One region of the Planctobacterium sp. AWH2_060 genome, then DNA from elsewhere that is predicted to be linked to it. Evidence: predicted binding sites of a transcription regulator. Region 1 holds the regulator's gene; the other holds the start of a gene.
The links. The regulator NrdR, encoded in region 1, represses ribonucleotide reductase genes. The targets are predictions, from matches to a motif close to AAACACNANATNTNGTGTTT.
Positions count from the first base shown of each region.

Region 1 (8,438 bases):
ACAATGGCAGAATGATCGTGCACGCCCATGTCCCTGGAAGCGACCTCACAGATATGTATTCCGATCAAGGTTAAAGTCAGCACAAATGCAATTTGCGCCACCAGAGGCATCATAGGAAGCAGAAACACCAAGGGAATGGCAGCTAAAGTGCCAAAAGTACCCGGCATAACAGGCGCCAACCCACTGCCAAAGCCCAGCGCCAAAAAGTGCCAGGGGTTACGCAAAGTGAGTTTTTTTAGCGCGGCTTTTTTAGTTTGACGATCCATGTTTGAAAAGGGCCTGGCGTTAACTGATAAAATGCTGAAAGCCAGACTCTGGCATACTAAAAGGCTTGTCACCCTTTGTTAACTCCAACTTTTCGGCTACACCATTAACCCGACCAATACAGGTAGCCGAGACATTACAGTTTGCCAGCGCCGTTTCGAGACTGCCTTTTTGTTCATCAGGCACGGTAAACAGCAATTCGTAATCGTCGCCTGATGTCAGCGCATAGCGAATACCTTCTTCCCGTCCCACTGTAGCTAACATGGCTTCGGACAGAGGTAAGCGCTCAACATCCACCTGTGCACCGGTTTGAGACGCAAATAGAATGTGTTGCAGATCGGATTTTAAGCCATCAGATAAATCGATACAGGAAGTCGCGATGCGTCTTAACGTCGTGCCCACCAATAGCCTGGGTGTGGGGAAATTAAGTCTGTCTATCAAATAATTGCGGTGAATTTGCTCCGCTGGCTTTGCACTTTGCAATAGATCCAGGCCCAATCCGGCATCACCTAAGGTACCAGTGACGTAAATCCAATCTCCGGGTTTGGCTTTAGAGCGCATTAGCGCCTGCCCTTCAGGTACAAACCCCTGTGCAGTAATAGTTATAGACAGCGGTCCCTGCACGGTATCACCACCGATTAACTGAATAGAGTAATAATCGGTAAGCTCTTGCAAACACAAAGAGAAATCTCTTAACCAGGTTTCGTCATATTGCGGGATTGATAAGGACAGACTGATCCAGGCCGGTTCAGCTCCCATCGCCGCAAGGTCACTCAGGTTCACAGACAGCGCCTTGTGCGCTACCGCTCTGCCTGAGGTATTTTTGGGGAAGTGAACATCCTCTGCCAGAGTATCCGTGGTGGTTACTAGTTGCTGACCTTCGGGAACTGTGGTTAAGGCGCAATCATCGCCTATCCCCAACTGTACATCACGACGCTGATAACTCCTGGACAGGAAGTAACTTTTGATTATCTCAAATTCTTTCACAATATCACCGGATTAGCGCTTAACTTCATCCTTGCGTAACAGGCGAACTGCTTTATCCAGTACCCCGTTAATAAACTTATGACTGTCGGCAGCACCGAATTGCTTACCTAACTCAATGGCTTCGTTAATGACCACTTTGTAAGGTACATCAATGCGCTGAGTCAGTTCGAAAGCAGCAAGGCGTAGAATGGCCTTTTCAATCGGGTCGATCTCGCTTAGCGGGCGATCAGTTACGTAAATTTTGTAGCTGTCGTCCAGCTCATCTACATTTTCAGCCACATAGCGTAACGCTGCCTGAAAGAAGCTCATGTCAACTTTGTTCATGTCTTGTTGTGTGGCAACATTCAACTCAATTTCCGCCACAGGATTACCCGTCATCTGCCACGAGTAAATCGCCTGCATCGCCAGCTCTCTGGCCTTTTTACGTCCAGCTACTTTCACCTTTTATACTCCGGCTAATTGGTCAATAACGTTAACCATTTCCAGTGCGGAATGAGCAGCTTCTGCGCCTTTGTTACCCGCTTTTGTGCCTGAGCGCTCAATGGCCTGCTCAATGCTGTCGGTGGTGATCACACCAAAGGCAACCGGAATATCGTATTCTAAAGACACCTGTGCCAGGCCTTTATTACATTCTCCGGCAACAAAATCGAAATGCGGTGTACCGCCGCGGATCACTGCACCAATCGCAATGATGGCATCAAATTTACCACTTTCAGCCGCTTTTTTAGCTACCAGCGGCAATTCGTATGCGCCAGGTACCTTGATGACAGTAATATCTTGTTCATTTACTTCACCCGCTCTTTCCAGTGCATCGATGGCGCCTTCCACCAGATGGTCAACAACAAAGCTGTTAAAACGCGACACCACAATGGCGAATTTTTTGCCTGTGGCTCTGATATTACCTTCCACAATGTTCATATAATCTTGCCTCAATAATTGGTCCGGAATTTGGCTGGCGCGGATTCTACCACACCTGCCCGCTATTCACCGGATTTTTTGTATTATTTCATCAGACCCTGCCGGGTATACAATCTTTAGTCAGAAATCGTTTCTACCACTTCTAAACCATAGCCGGACAAGGCATGATATTTAACCGGTTTACTGAGCAATCGCATTTTCTGCACACCCAGGGTTTTTAAAATCTGACAACCGACACCAACGGTTCTGGAAGTGCCCTTCCACAAATTAGTGACCGCCTTCTCGCCTTTGTCTTCAGCTTCAAATTGCTGTACCACGTGTACCAGCTCGTCACTGCTTTCTTCACGGCCTAAAATCAACAATACGCCACCGTCAGCGGCAATGCGTTTCATGGCTTGCGGTAAATCCATAGAACGGTCAATTGAACGCCCTGAGCCCAGCACATCACTAAAGGTGTTGCGCAAGTGAACCCTTACCAGGGTGGGCTCTTCCGGTGTGATATTGCCTTTACACAACGCGAAGTGTACCTGATTGTCGATAGTGTCTTTAAAGGTAGCCAGTTCAAATTCCCCGTGTTCGGTGGGCAATTTGCAGGTGGCCACCTGCTCGACTGTAGCTTCGTTGATATTGCGGTATTCGATGAGATCGGCAATTGTACCCAGTTTCAGATCGTGTTTTTTGGCAAAGGCTTCCAACTCTGGGCGTCTCGCCATGGTGCCATCATCGTTTAGCACTTCCACGATCACGCCAGCCGGTTCACAGCCCGCCAAACGCGCCAAATCTACCGCGGCTTCAGTATGACCAGCCCGGTTGAGCACCCCGCCTTCTTTGGCAATCAGCGGGAATATGTGACCTGGCTGGACAATATCTGTCGCCACCGCGTCGGGCGCAACGGCAGCCAAAATGGTTCGGGCCCGATCAGCGGCTGAAATCCCGGTAACAACCCCTTCAGCGGCTTCAATCGATACGGTAAAATTAGTGGAAAACTGTGCGCCATTGTTTTCCACCATTAATGGCAATTTTAACTTTTTACAGCGCTCCTGGGTCATAGGTAAGCACACCAGTCCTCTGGCATGAGTCACCATAAAGTTAATCGCTTCCGGCGTAACATGTTCTGCGGCTATGATGATATCGCCTTCATTTTCACGATCTTCGTCATCCATCAGGATGACCATTTTACCGTTGCGAATATCTTCGAGGATTTCTTCTGTACTGTGTAATGACATAATCTAATTTACTGTAGGGTTGGTGACGTGGGTATCCAGACGAGCTAGCCCCGACGTCGGGTTATATTGCTTACAATTGCGGTGGCGAATTGTACTATCGTAGATAACCATTTTCAGCTAAAAACGACAGATTAATCTCTTTTCCTGTGCTCTGCGCCGCTTTGTCTCCCAACATCAGGCGCTCCAGATAGCGGGCAATCACGTCCACTTCCAGGTTTACCCTGGTGCCCACCTGATAATGTTGAATAATGGTTTCCTGTAACGTGTGGGGTACCAGTGTTAACTTAAACTTAGCCCCATCCACATCATTGACCGTCAGACTCACGCCATCTACAGTGATGGAGCCTTTTTCGGCAATGTACCGGGCCAGGTTATCTGGCGCTTTCACCCAAATCTCCCAGGTTTGTCCGGTATTTTCCATACTGGCAATTTCGCCAACGCCGTCGACATGGCCACTGACGATATGCCCCCCTAACCGGGAAGTTGCCATCAGCGCTTTTTCCAGGTTCACCGTCATACCCTGTTGATAGTTAGCAAAACCAGTGCGCTTGATAGTCTCCATGGACACGTCAGCCACATAATGCTGCGCAGAAAACTCCACCACAGTCAGACACACCCCATTGGTGGCTATACTGTCGCCCAATTGCACATCAGACATATCTAGCTTGCCAACCTGGATGCTGACGCGCATATCACTGCCTCTGGCCTGCATTGCGCCAATACTGCCTACTGATTCGATAATTCCGGTAAACACGATAATTCCCCTGTATTTTTAGACAAAATGAGCGGTGATTTTTAAATCTTCGCCCACCAGTCGGGTATCTGAAAAGCGTAACTCAGGCACCTGTGACATAGTTTGAAACTCTGGTAACTGCAACAAACCAAAGCCATTGTGGCCCATCAATTTTGGCGCTATGTAAAGGATTAACTCATCCACTAAATTTCGCTCCACGAACGCGCCCGCCAGGCGGCTGCCGGCTTCCAGCCAGATTTCATTTAACTGCCTGTCGCCGAGATAAGCTAACAATGCCTTTAAATCTATCTTGCCCTCGTCAACTGGGGCCTGCCACTGCGCAATGCCAGCTTCAGTTAACTTGTCATTTGGCTCAATATTCACCACCAGCACGTTATCATCAGCAAATACTTTAAGCTCAGGATGCAACTGGTTACGGCCATCCAATATCACCCGTAATGGTTGACGAATATCGCCCAGATATGCCTGTTTGACTGACTCGTGCAGTTCCTCAGCTCTGACGTTTAACGAAGGGTTATCAGCCAGAACCGTACCGGAACCACTGACAATGGCACAACTTCGCGCTCTATGCACCTGAACATCGCGGCGTGCTGCATTGCCGGTGATCCATTGACTGACGCCATTGGCCAATGCCGTTTTAGCATCCACAGAAGCCGCCATTTTTAAACTAACTTTGGGGGTGCCCTGTAATTGCCTTTTTAAGAAACCTTGGTTAAGCGCCTCTGCCTGACTCTCCATTAAACCAATATCCACCTGAATACCCGCATCGCGCATTCTGTTTATGCCTTGCCCCGCCACTTTAGGATTTGGGTCCTGCATAGCGACCACCACCCGTTTTACGCCGGCCCGAATTAAAGCATCGCAGCAAGGTGGGGTGCGTCCAAAATGGGAACAGGGTTCCAACGTGACATAGGCAGTAGCGTTAGCAGCATTGGCACCGGCGCGATTCAAGGCCTCAGCTTCAGCATGAGGTCCCCCAGCTTTCAGGTGAAAGGCTTCGGAAATAACGCTGCCATCTTCAGCTACCAACACACAGCCAACATTGGGGTTAGGAGACGTGGTATAACGGCCCTTTTCTGCCAGTTTCAACGCTCTGGCCATGTGTTCTGCGTCTATCTGCGAAAACATGTTAGTCTCCAAGGCGAGCGATTTCTTCACCGAACTCTTTAATATCTTCAAACGAACGGTAAACGGAAGCGAAACGCACGTAAGCCACTTTATCTAATTCAATTAACTCGGCCATTATCAAATTGCCCACCAGTTCACTACTGATTTCTCTTTCACCGGTTCCGCGCAGATGAGACTTAATGCGATGCACACTTTGCTCAATTTTTTCGGTGTTAACTGGGCGTTTTTCCAGGGCTCGCTGCATACCGGCTCTGAGTTTGTCTTCATTAAAGGGCTCTCTTTTGCCATCGCGCTTAACAATACGTGGCATTACCAATTCGGCAATTTCAAAGGTGGTAAAACGTTCATGGCATTGAGTGCATTCACGGCGACGACGCACCTGGTGGCCTTCTGACACCAGTCGGGAATCAATGACTTTGGTTTCCGTAGTCATACAAAAAGGACAAATCATGCTGGCGGGATCCTGATTTTTGAGATAGAACTAACTTGAGCGTTTCTGATATAGGTGTAAAAAACCGTTTTTCAAGGTTATGGAGAATAGACCATTGATGAATATTTCGAAATATTTAGCACTGTTTTGTTTGCTCTTTATTACACAGAATATTGAGGCGAAACCCAAGTGTACTATCGCCAATATAAACTGGTTAAACGGTGAGTGGTTGCAGCAGTCAGAAAAGAGCCGTATCTCCGAAAAATGGCAAACTGTCAGTGACCTGACGATGGAAGGCCTGGGTTATACTCAGAAAACCGGCAGTGATACCCGTCAATATGAAACCATGCGTATTGTTTACATGTCCGGGCAATTGTATTTTTTGGCAAAGGTAGACCATAACGCTCTACCAGTAGCTTTTGCTGCTACCGCCTGTAGCGAAAATTCGGTGGAATTCAGCAACCAGGAGCACGATTTTCCCAATATTTTGCATTATCAGCTTGAGGAAAATCGTCTGGTTGTGGATGTCAAAAATAATGAAGGAAAGGGGTTTCAGTTAATCTTCGCGTCTCAAATTATAGACCTCGATTAACATCCTTTTCCCAAAACTCATCTACCAGTAGGGCTAACATGTCATGCAAATGTTCTTCGAACTCTTCCAGGTTTTGTCCAAACACCGCCAGATACTTTTCGGCCTGCGCATGTGTCAGGTTCTTGTTCATGGCCCGAAACTGCATCTCCGGTAGCTTTTTATTCATCCGGGCGACAATTTCCCACTTAACAAATTCAGGGTGCAAGTTTTGCACCCGTTGCTGCGCATACTTACAATAATCCTGGATATGATCTATGCCTGCCGGCCCCATGCAACCGGGTTCAACGCGAAACAACACATTCAGCTTTTTCTCTTCTGGCAGGTTGGTTATCTCTGTCATTATGTCTGTTAATTTAATTAATGCTTATTACAACAACATAACCGAATCTGAGTAAAAAGCAAAATTGCTTAACTTCGGTCTTACTCTGTTAATGCCGCCCTTTCTGTCGCGGACGGCACACCATTACTGAGGTTTTACTGGCAGATGCTCGCCAATAAACTGATCAATTGCCTTTAGCGCTGCCATTCTGTGCTGCGCTTTACTCAGGTAATGATCACCTTCATCCAGCTCCACATATCGCACATCGACGCCAGCCTCTTCCAGCTCGTCAAACATATTTTCCGACTGGTGGTCAGGCACTACCTCGTCATGAGTGCCGTGAATAAGCAATACCGGAATATTGACTTTATCTGCATGGTTTATTGGGGAGATAGCCTTGATATGGTTTTCATCAACGGTGCCATCAGAGATGAGTTTTTGCCAATAAGCCACAACCCAATGATTGCGGCCATAGTCGTAGCGCTCGTCCCGCAACATACGCTCAATATCGGCAACACCGTTAAAGGAAATAGCACACTGATATAGATCAGGGGTAAAAGTGGCACCCGCTAATGCGGCATAACCACCGTAACTTCCGCCCACAATACACACGCGCTCAGGGTCGACATAACCTGACTTAACCAGGGTTTTAACGGTATCCGTTAAATCGTCCTGCATTTTGCGGCCCCATTCTCCACGTCCTTTTAAAGTAAACTCAGCGCCAAAACCGCGAGAGCCACGAAACTGCGGCTGCATAACCAGGTAGCCCCTGCTGGCAAAGTATTGCGCTAACCAGTCAAATTCGATGCGATCGTAAGACTCCGGACCACCATGTGGCAACATAATTGCCGGAAGATTCTTCAGTTCATCTACGGCTGGCAAAGTCAATAAGGTAGGTAAACGCAGGCCATCTCTGGCTTTAATTTCAGTCTGAAAAACCTGATTAATTTGATTTACTGGCAAATCCGGTCTGCCAGAAGCAATATACTTAAACTCACCTTTGCTGTAGAGGTAATAGTCTCCAGGACTGTCCATCCCTTCCAACATGAAAATCATGTGTTGCCAGTCAGGGGAATAGCTCACCAATGTTACAGAGTGATCTGGTAAGTCAGCAATGACCTTATCCACGACTTTCTGAATCTTGGGATCAAAAAAATCATAGCTGGGTTTAAATCCGGCATAGCTAACACCATGAACAATCCGATTGTGATCAGTCAGCACATAACCCACATCTTTGTCTTCCGGATTAAAAATTGGTTCTGACACAGTGCCATCTTTTAGAGACATGGTGTAATAGGCACGGCGGCCATTTTCGCCACGGGTAAGCATCACCAGACTTTTAATATCATCAGTGAGACCCACAAAAGATCTGGTGCGAATCTCCGTTTCTTCCTGAAATATATTCCGCCATTCACCATCAATTAATACATCCACCCTATGCTGGTTCGCTTTGTTATTGAAACGCTCTCTGGCAATCATTTTGTCGTCATAAATAAAATAATCGATGGCATCGTGAATCCCCCGTTTAACGGGTCTGGGGGTGCGTCTTCCTTCTAATTTAACTTTCATCAGCGCGTAAGCACCTTCTGATTGCCAGGCAGGCATGTAAGCGTATTTGCCATCGGTACTCAGGCCAACAATTGTCCCTAACTGAGACTGACCTTCATAAATGCCATCACCCAGCACCAGCAGCTGACGAACTTTATTTTCAGAAATTTTAAAGGAATAGGCAGCGCTGATATCGTGTCGACCGCGAAAACCAAAGATACGAGTATTGTCCACGGCTACCAGTATCAACGTATCGTCATCCACAAACCAGG
Region 1 is NZ_JBSWTG010000001.1:2,086,408-2,094,845, forward strand. Features, by position in the region: gene ACXAD8_RS08945 (phosphatidylglycerophosphatase A family protein) at 1-266, opposite strand, end outside; gene thiL (thiamine-phosphate kinase) at 286-1,251, opposite strand; gene nusB (transcription antitermination factor NusB) at 1,264-1,692, opposite strand; gene ribH (6,7-dimethyl-8-ribityllumazine synthase) at 1,696-2,169, opposite strand; gene ribBA (bifunctional 3,4-dihydroxy-2-butanone-4-phosphate synthase/GTP cyclohydrolase II) at 2,286-3,395, opposite strand; gene ACXAD8_RS08970 (riboflavin synthase) at 3,490-4,149, opposite strand; gene ribD (bifunctional diaminohydroxyphosphoribosylaminopyrimidine deaminase/5-amino-6-(5-phosphoribosylamino)uracil reductase RibD) at 4,168-5,277, opposite strand; gene nrdR (transcriptional regulator NrdR) at 5,279-5,728, opposite strand; gene ACXAD8_RS08985 (DUF6265 family protein) at 5,826-6,299, shown strand; gene ACXAD8_RS08990 (hypothetical protein) at 6,283-6,639, opposite strand; gene ACXAD8_RS08995 (alpha/beta hydrolase family protein) at 6,763-8,438, opposite strand, start outside.

Region 2 (8,438 bases), 1.3 Mb from region 1:
CAGTTTGGTACGACATGCGCCACAAAACCCTTCTCGACAATGAAAGTGTACTTCTTGCCCGGCGGTTTCCAATGACTCCAGAATGGTTTTATCAGTCTGTTGTTCAACAGCTTCGCCTGATTCCAGAGTTATGCGTAACGGTTCTATAGGTTTCATTACGACGAAATGATCTAATTAAAGATCAAAATCGCCGAAATCGTCAGCATTAACTTCGCTATCAATCTGTCCTACAAGATAGGAACTGATTTCCGCTTCTTGAGGGGCTACCTGTACGTTGTCAGAATTTAAGTAGTTATTCATCCATGGCAGAGGATTGCTTTGCACACTAAAGGGCTGTCCAAGACCAATGGCTGCCATTCTGTGGTTAGCGATGAACTCAACGTACTGGCACAAGATTTCTTTGTTCAGACCAATCATAGAGCCATTCTGGAACAGATACTCTGCCCACTGCTTTTCTTGTTCAACCGCTTTTAAGAAAATAGCTTCAGCTTCGTCTTTACACTCTTCTGCAATTTCCGCCATTTCCGGATCGTCTTTGCCACGAGCCCAAAGATTGAGAATGTGCTGTGTGGAAGTCAGATGCAGGTTTTCATCGCGGGCAATCAAGCGAATGATCTTCGAGTTGCCTTCCATTAACTCGCGCTCGGCGAAAGCAAAGGTACAAGCAAAAGAAACGTAAAAGCGAATAGCTTCCAGTGCGTTGACGGAATTCATGCACAGATACAGTTTCTTCTTAAGCACGCGCATGTTGATTTCATACTTAGTGCCGTTAACGACATGAACGCCTTCACCCTGGGTTTGCCATAACTGAGTAGCGAAGATTAAATCATCGTAGTACTTAGAAATGTCAGTGGCGCGACGTTTAATTTCCTCGTTAACCACGATATCTTCAAACACATCACTGGGATCTGAAAACAGATTTCTCAGTATATGAGTGTAGGAACGAGAGTGAATGGTTTCGTAAAACGACCAGGTTTCCACCCAGGTTTCCAGCTCAGGCAAGGACACAATGGGCAAAAATGCAATATTGGGGCTACGACCCTGCACAGAATCTAACAGAGTCTGGTACTTCAGATTGGAAACAAAGATGTGTTTTTCCGACGTGCTCAATCCTTGAAAGTCGATTCTGTCTTTACTGACATCCACTTCTTCAGGTCGCCAAAAAAAGCTGATTTGTTTTTCAATCAGCTTTTCAAAGATTGGATGTTTTTGTTGATCATAACGCGCTACGTTTACCGGGTTGCCAAAGAACATAGGTTCACTGAGCGGGTTAGTGGTCTTGTGATTGAACGTTGTATATTTCATCTGATTATATTTTTTATAAGAAGGTCTGCGATATCTCACCGGGAGCCAACAGGCTCCCGGTAACAGTTTTAAATTTTACAGGCACCACCGGCGCAATCGTCATCTTGCTCTTCCACAACTTCTTCCACTGCAGGCCTGCTGGCTGCTTTTTGAGTGGTTTCAGGTTTGCTGGATTCATCTCCGGCTCCGTCACGAGTATTGTGGTAGTACAGTGTTTTTACACCTAGTTTATACGCAGTAAGCAAATCTTTGATCAGTAACTTCATCGGCACTTTACCACCTTCGAATTTACCCGGATCATAATTTGTATTTGCGGAGATCGTTTGATCGATAAACTTCTGAATAATGGCAACCAATTGCAGGTAGCCATCATTAGACGGGATATCCCACAGCAATTCATAGTTGTCTTTGAGCTTTTGATACTCAGGAACAACCTGCTTTAATACACCATCTTTACTGGCTTTAACGCTGATGTGGCCGCGCGGCGGCTCTATGCCATTAGTGGCGTTAGAGATTTGCGACGATGTTTCAGAAGGCATCAATGCCGACAAGGTTGAATTGCGCAAGCCATGCTGTTGTATTTCTTTTCTCAGGGACTCCCAGTCCAGTTTGAGCTGAGAAGTACAGATTGCATCGAGATCCTTTTTATAGGTATCGATTGGCAAAACGCCCTGAGCATACGTAGTTTCATTAAATTTAGGGCAGGCACCTTTTTCTTTAGCCAGCTCTACAGACGCTTTAAGCAAGTAATACTGCATGGCTTCAAAGGTTTCGTGTACCAGGTTATTGGCACTGCCATCAGAATAACGAACACCGTTCTTCGCCAAATAATAAGCAAAGTTGATAACACCAATCCCCAGGGTACGTCTGCCCATGGTTGCGTTATAAGCGGCGGGTACTGGGTAATCCTGATAATCTAAAAGGTTGTCCAGTGCTCTGACTGCCAGTTCTGACAGTTCTTTAAAGTCTTCCGGAGACTCGATAGCCCCCAGGTTAAAGGCCGATAAAGTACAAAGTGCAATTTCACCTTCTTCGTCGTTAACATGCGCCAGAGGCTTAGTAGGCAAAGCGATTTCAAGGCACAGGTTACTTTGTTTAACCGGGGCCACTTTGGGATCAAATGGACTGTGGGTATTACAGTGATCGACATTTTGCAGATAGATACGGCCAGTGCTGGCGCGTTCTTGCATAAACAGACTAAACAGCTCCAGAGCCTTAATTTGTTTTTTGCGAATGCTGGGATCTTTTTCGTATTGCGTATATAGCGCTTCGAACTTGTCCTGATCAGCAAAGAAGGCGTCGTATAAGCCGGGAACGTCAGAGGGGCTAAACAAGGTAATGTAGCCGTCTTTGATCAGGCGTTGGTACATGGTCTTGTTAAACTGAACACCGTAATCCAGGTGACGAACACGGTTTTCTTCTACACCACGGTTGTTTTTAAGTACCAGCAATGATTCGACTTCCATATGCCAAAGCGGGTAAAACAGAGTGGCTGCACCACCTCTGACACCGCCTTGAGAGCAGCTTTTAACCGCAGTCTGAAAGTACTTATAAAATGGAATACAACCAGTGTGGTATGCTTCACCGCCTCTGATTGGGCTTCCCAATGCTCGGATGTTACCAGCGTTGACACCGATTCCGGCCCGTTGACTCACATATTTAACAATAGCGCTGGCAGTGGCATTGATAGAATCCAGGCTATCTCCTGTTTCAATCAAAACACAGGAGCTAAATTGACGGGTAGGGGTTCTGACACCGGCCATGATCGGGGTTGGCAGTGAGATCTTAAAAGTCGACGTTGCATCATAAAAACGTCGAATATAGTTCATTCTTGTTTCTGTCGGGTATTTTGCGAATAAACAGGCGGCCACCAAAATATACAAAAACTGCGCGCTTTCGTATATTTCACCGGTCACACGGTTTTGCACCAGGTATTTACCTTCCAGCTGTTTAACCGCTGCGTAACTGAAATTCATATCGCGCCAGTGGTCGATATATTCTTCCATTAACTCAAATTCAGCGGCACTGTAATCTTGCAGTATATGCTCGTCATACTTGCCCATTTCTACCATTTTTTGAACGTGCTGATACAGCGACGGCGGTTCAAACTGGCCATAGGCTTTTTTGCGCAAATGGAATATCGCTAATCGCGCAGCAAAATACTGATAATCCGGGCTATCTGTGGATATCAGGTCTGCTGCTGATTTGATCAGGGTTTCGTGAATGTCTTCGGTTTTGATTCCATCGTAAAACTGAATATGGGCTTTTATCTCTACCTGAGAGACGGAAACGTTAGACAAACCTTTAGCGGCCCAGTCAAGGACGCGGTGGATTTTATCCAGATCAATAGGCTCACGCTCACCATTTCGCTTGGTGACGTACAAAGTATTATTCATAAAGCTGCCACTGTTATTATTATAAATCGTTGGCGAGGTCGATTAAGTGTAGTCTGTCGCGCACACTATTTTTGCCAACCCGGTATGTATACTGGTGTTTGGCTTAGCTATGATGCTTTTTTCGACTCGTCATTCCCCAATTCAAGGCTAACCCTTGTTAACCTTGGGACACAAGATAAAGGGGTTTCTTGCTCTTTTCAACCCAAGATATGGTGTGTGCTGATGCTTTAATCACCGGTGCTTTTTTCGGTTAGTGTAAGCTAACTTCAAAGCTGGTTTCATGTAGGAGTGTTTGGAATTTCAATACTAATCTTACAACTGAATTTTTGTATAAAATAAATAGTAATAAAATCACTTCATTTAGATTGAAGCGATCTAAAGATAACATTGACAAAATCGTCCATTTGGACCGATTGAAAATGCCGAGAGAATTTATTCCCCCAATGTGCATTTACGTAAAATATCGGTAAGTTGTTGAGGTGATTCCACTACCAAATCGACTTCCCAATTCTTGTCCAGTTCTGCTTGTGTTAAATAACCATATCGGGCCAGCACCGCTTTCATGCCAGCCGCTTTGGCAGCGTCCATATCTCGCTCGGCGTCTCCGACATACCATATTTGTGATGGAACAATATTAAGCACTTCTGCCGCCTTTAAAAGTGGCTCAGGATGAGGCTTGCGGTTTGTGAATGAGTCCCCTGAATAACACACCTTACATTGTTTGAATAAAGGAAAGAACGTCAGTAGGTCGGTGGTTAAAAACGCCGGTTTATTAGTGACAATACCCCAAGGGATGTCCATCTTATCCAGTTGTCTAATTAATCCTTCAATGCCCTCAAATGCCCGGGTATCCTGACAAACGTTTTTGGCATAGAATTGCAAAAATTGCTCTCTCAATTCTGCACTATCAAACGTTTCGAAATCATCGCCCAGGCCCATTTTCAGCAAACCAATGGCGCCATTGGAGGACTCAACCCGATATTCCTGATAACTCTTTAAGGGGTAGTGCAGTTGGGCCAGAATGTGGTTTAAGGCATTCCCCAGATCCGGCGCGGTATCCAATAATGTCCCGTCCAGGTCGAATAACACAGCCTGTGGTAAGGTCATCATAATTTCTGGCAGCCTACAATGTAATTGACATCGACATTGCTGTCAGAAAGATAATAGGATTTTGCCAAAGGGTTATAGTGAAGACCGGTTATTTTGCGGGCAGCCAATCCCGATGCATCCGTCCATGCCATTAACTCAGAGGGTTTGATGAATTTTTGATAATCGTGAGTGCCTTTAGGCACCAAACCCAAAACATATTCTGCAGCAACGACTGCCATAGACCAGGACTTAATATTGCGATTCAGGGTGGAAAAGAAAACCCAGCCACCGGGTTTTACTAATTTGCTACAAGCCGAAACGATAGAAGCAGGATCCGGTACGTGTTCCAGCATCTCCAGACAGGTAACCACATCAAAAGATTCTGGCTCAGCTTCGGCCATCTGTTCTGCTGGTAGTTGTCGGTAGTCTACCTGAACGCCGGATTCCAGAGCGTGTAATTTAGCAACTTCAAGCGGTTCAGCGCCCATATCAATACCAACAACATCAGCACCCGCTTTGGCCATTGATTCGGACAAAATGCCACCACCACAACCCACGTCCAGCACTTTTAGACTGTGCAGTCCATCACATTGCTGCATGATAAATGACAAACGCAGGGGGTTAATTTCATGTAATGGCTTAAATTCACCTTCAAAATCCCACCAACGACTGGCCAGATCGGCGAATTTTTGAATTTCTGAATAATCGACGTTTTCTTGCAAAATGCTGACTCCAAACAAGTTTCGGCAAGTATACGGCTTCAAAACTCCCTTTAACAGGTTCGTTTGCACATATATTCAGCAATCAGCACCTTTTATTTTTGTGGTTCGGTGATAGAATCTTGAACACTTTTATTTCCTGTTTTGACAAGCTGCGATTTTTGAATCTAAAAGCTTTGCAAAGATAATTAAACAGTGATGTTTCCCGATGACCGTCGGTGAAAATAATAACAACAAGGCTGTATATGACTGACAACGCCAAAGAAATCCTTCCAATTAATATCGAAGATGAGTTGAAAAACTCGTATCTGGATTACGCCATGAGCGTTATCGTCGGGCGTGCATTGCCCGATGTGCGAGATGGTCTTAAGCCAGTGCACCGTCGTGTGCTATTCGCCATGAACGAGCTTAAAAATGACTTTAACAAACCTTATAAAAAGTCTGCGCGTATCGTTGGTGACGTAATCGGTAAATATCACCCTCATGGTGATTCTGCAGTATACGACACCATAGTACGTATGGCTCAGCCGTTTTCACTGCGCTATATGTTGGTAGATGGACAAGGTAACTTTGGTTCTGTGGATGGTGACTCAGCTGCTGCGATGCGTTATACCGAAGTACGTATGGCCAAAATAGCCCACGAACTACTGGCTGATCTGGATAAAGAAACGGTTGATTATGTACCAAACTATGATGGTACTGAAAAAATTCCCGATGTATTACCCACTAAGGTACCGAACTTATTGGTAAACGGTTCTTCCGGTATCGCCGTAGGTATGGCAACCAATATTCCACCTCACAACCTTACTGAAGTCGTAAATGGTTGTATTGCCCTAATCGATAATCCGGATTTGACTATCGATGATTTGATGCAATACATTCCGGGGCCAGATTTCCCAACCGCGGCCATGATCAGCGGTCGCAAAGGCATTGACGATGCCTATCGTACCGGACGCGGTAAAATATACCTACGCGCCAGAGCCGAAATTGAGACTGACAAAAATGGTAAAGAAACCATTATCGTTTCAGAAATTCCATACCAGGTTAACAAAGCCAGATTAATTGAAAAAATGGCTGAACTGGTTAAAGAGAAGAAAATCGAAGGTATTTCAGCATTACGTGACGAGTCAGACAAAGACGGAATGCGCATTGTTATTGAAGTTAAGCGCAACGAATCTGGCGAAGTACTGCTTAATCAGTTGTATGCCAACACTCAGATGCAAACCGTGTTTGGTATCAATATGGTTGCCCTGGACCAGGGCCAGCCTAAAACCCTAAATCTGTATCAACTGCTTAATGCTTTTATCCGTCACAGACGTGAAGTTGTTACCCGTCGAACCGTTTTTGAATTAAGAAAAGCCCGAGAACGCGCTCATATTCTTGAAGGTTTAGCGGTAGCACTGGCCAATATTGACCCAATTATTGAATTAATCAAAGCCTCTCCAAGCCCGTCAGAAGCGAAGAAAGGTTTGGTGGCGCAAGGCTGGGCATTGGGCAATGTAGAAGACATGCTGCAACGCGCAGGTGTTGACGCTGCTCGTCCTGAATGGCTAGAAGCCGAGTTTGGTATCCGCGATGGCCTGTATTATCTGACAGAAAATCAGGCACAAGCAATTCTTGACCTTAGACTGCATAAGTTAACCGGTCTTGAGCACGAGAAGATTCTGGCTGAATACAAAGAATTGTTAGATCTGATCGCTGAATTGCTGGAAATTTTGGGTAATCCAGAGCGTCTGATGGAAGTTATTCGCGAAGAGCTGGAAAAAGTACGCGACGAATTTGGTGATGAGCGCCGTACCGAAATCACTGCGGCTGCCCATGATATTGACATGGAAGACCTGATCGAAAGAGAAGACGTAGTAGTGACGCTATCCAGAGAGGGATACGTTAAGTATCAAAAACTGTCTGACTATGAAGCGCAGCGTCGGGGTGGTAAAGGTAAAGCCGCCACCCGCATGAAAGACGAAGACTATATTGAGAAGCTACTGGTGGCTAACACCCACGACCACATCTTGTGCTTCTCCACCAGAGGCCGATTGTACTGGTTGAAAGTTTATCAATTACCGCTGGCCAGCCGAAACGCCAGAGGTAAACCCATTATTAATATCTTGCCGCTTGAAGCAGATGAACGCATCACAGCGATATTGCCAATACAAGAATTTGTGGATGACAGATTCGTGTTGATGGCGACTGCCAATGGTACCGTTAAGAAAACCGCGTTAACGCAATATTCTCGCCCACGTGCAAACGGTATTATTGCCGTAAATCTGAACGAAGGCGACGAGTTGATTGGGGTGGCATTAACCTCAGGTGAAAGCGACATCATGCTGTTCTCTGATGCGGGTAAAGTGGTCAGATTTAATGAGAAAGAAAGAGATTCAGAAACCGGTGCAGTGAAAATCGATCCGGAAACCGGTGAAGAAAAACTGGCACTTCGCCCAATGGGCCGTACTGCTACGGGTGTGCGCGGTATTCGTATGCAGGATGGACAGCGTGTTGTGTCACTTATTGTTCCTGAAACGGACGCTCCAATTCTGACCGTGACTGAAAATGGTTTCGGTAAACGTACGCCGCTTGAAGATTACCCGGCCAAGAGCAGGGCAACCCAAGGTGTTGTATCTATCAAAGTATCAGAGCGTAACGGTGCTGTCGTCGGCGCTATCCAGGTGGATGAAGATGACGAGATGATGCTAATCAGTGACGCTGGTACGCTGGTAAGAACCCGCGCTAACGAAGTGTCGGTTATCGGCAGAAACACTCAGGGTGTCCGTATTATTCGTACCGCAGATGATGAAAAAGTAGTGGGTTTACAACGTATCGAAGAAGTTGTGACTGAGAATACTGAATTTTCCGAAGAGGGCGAAAGCGAAACTGAAGCAGCAACTGCAGAAGTTAGTAATAATGAAGCTGAAGCGCCTGAAAACGACAA
Region 2 is NZ_JBSWTG010000001.1:775,012-783,449, forward strand. Features, by position in the region: gene yfaE (class I ribonucleotide reductase maintenance protein YfaE) at 1-156, opposite strand, end outside; gene nrdB (class Ia ribonucleoside-diphosphate reductase subunit beta) at 175-1,305, opposite strand; gene nrdA (class 1a ribonucleoside-diphosphate reductase subunit alpha) at 1,374-3,701, opposite strand; gene ACXAD8_RS03430 (HAD family hydrolase) at 4,134-4,811, opposite strand; gene ubiG (bifunctional 2-polyprenyl-6-hydroxyphenol methylase/3-demethylubiquinol 3-O-methyltransferase UbiG) at 4,808-5,515, opposite strand; gene gyrA (DNA topoisomerase (ATP-hydrolyzing) subunit A) at 5,755-8,438, shown strand, end outside.
Region 2: the regulator NrdR is predicted to act here: its motif matches at 3,900-3,919, upstream of nrdA (class 1a ribonucleoside-diphosphate reductase subunit alpha).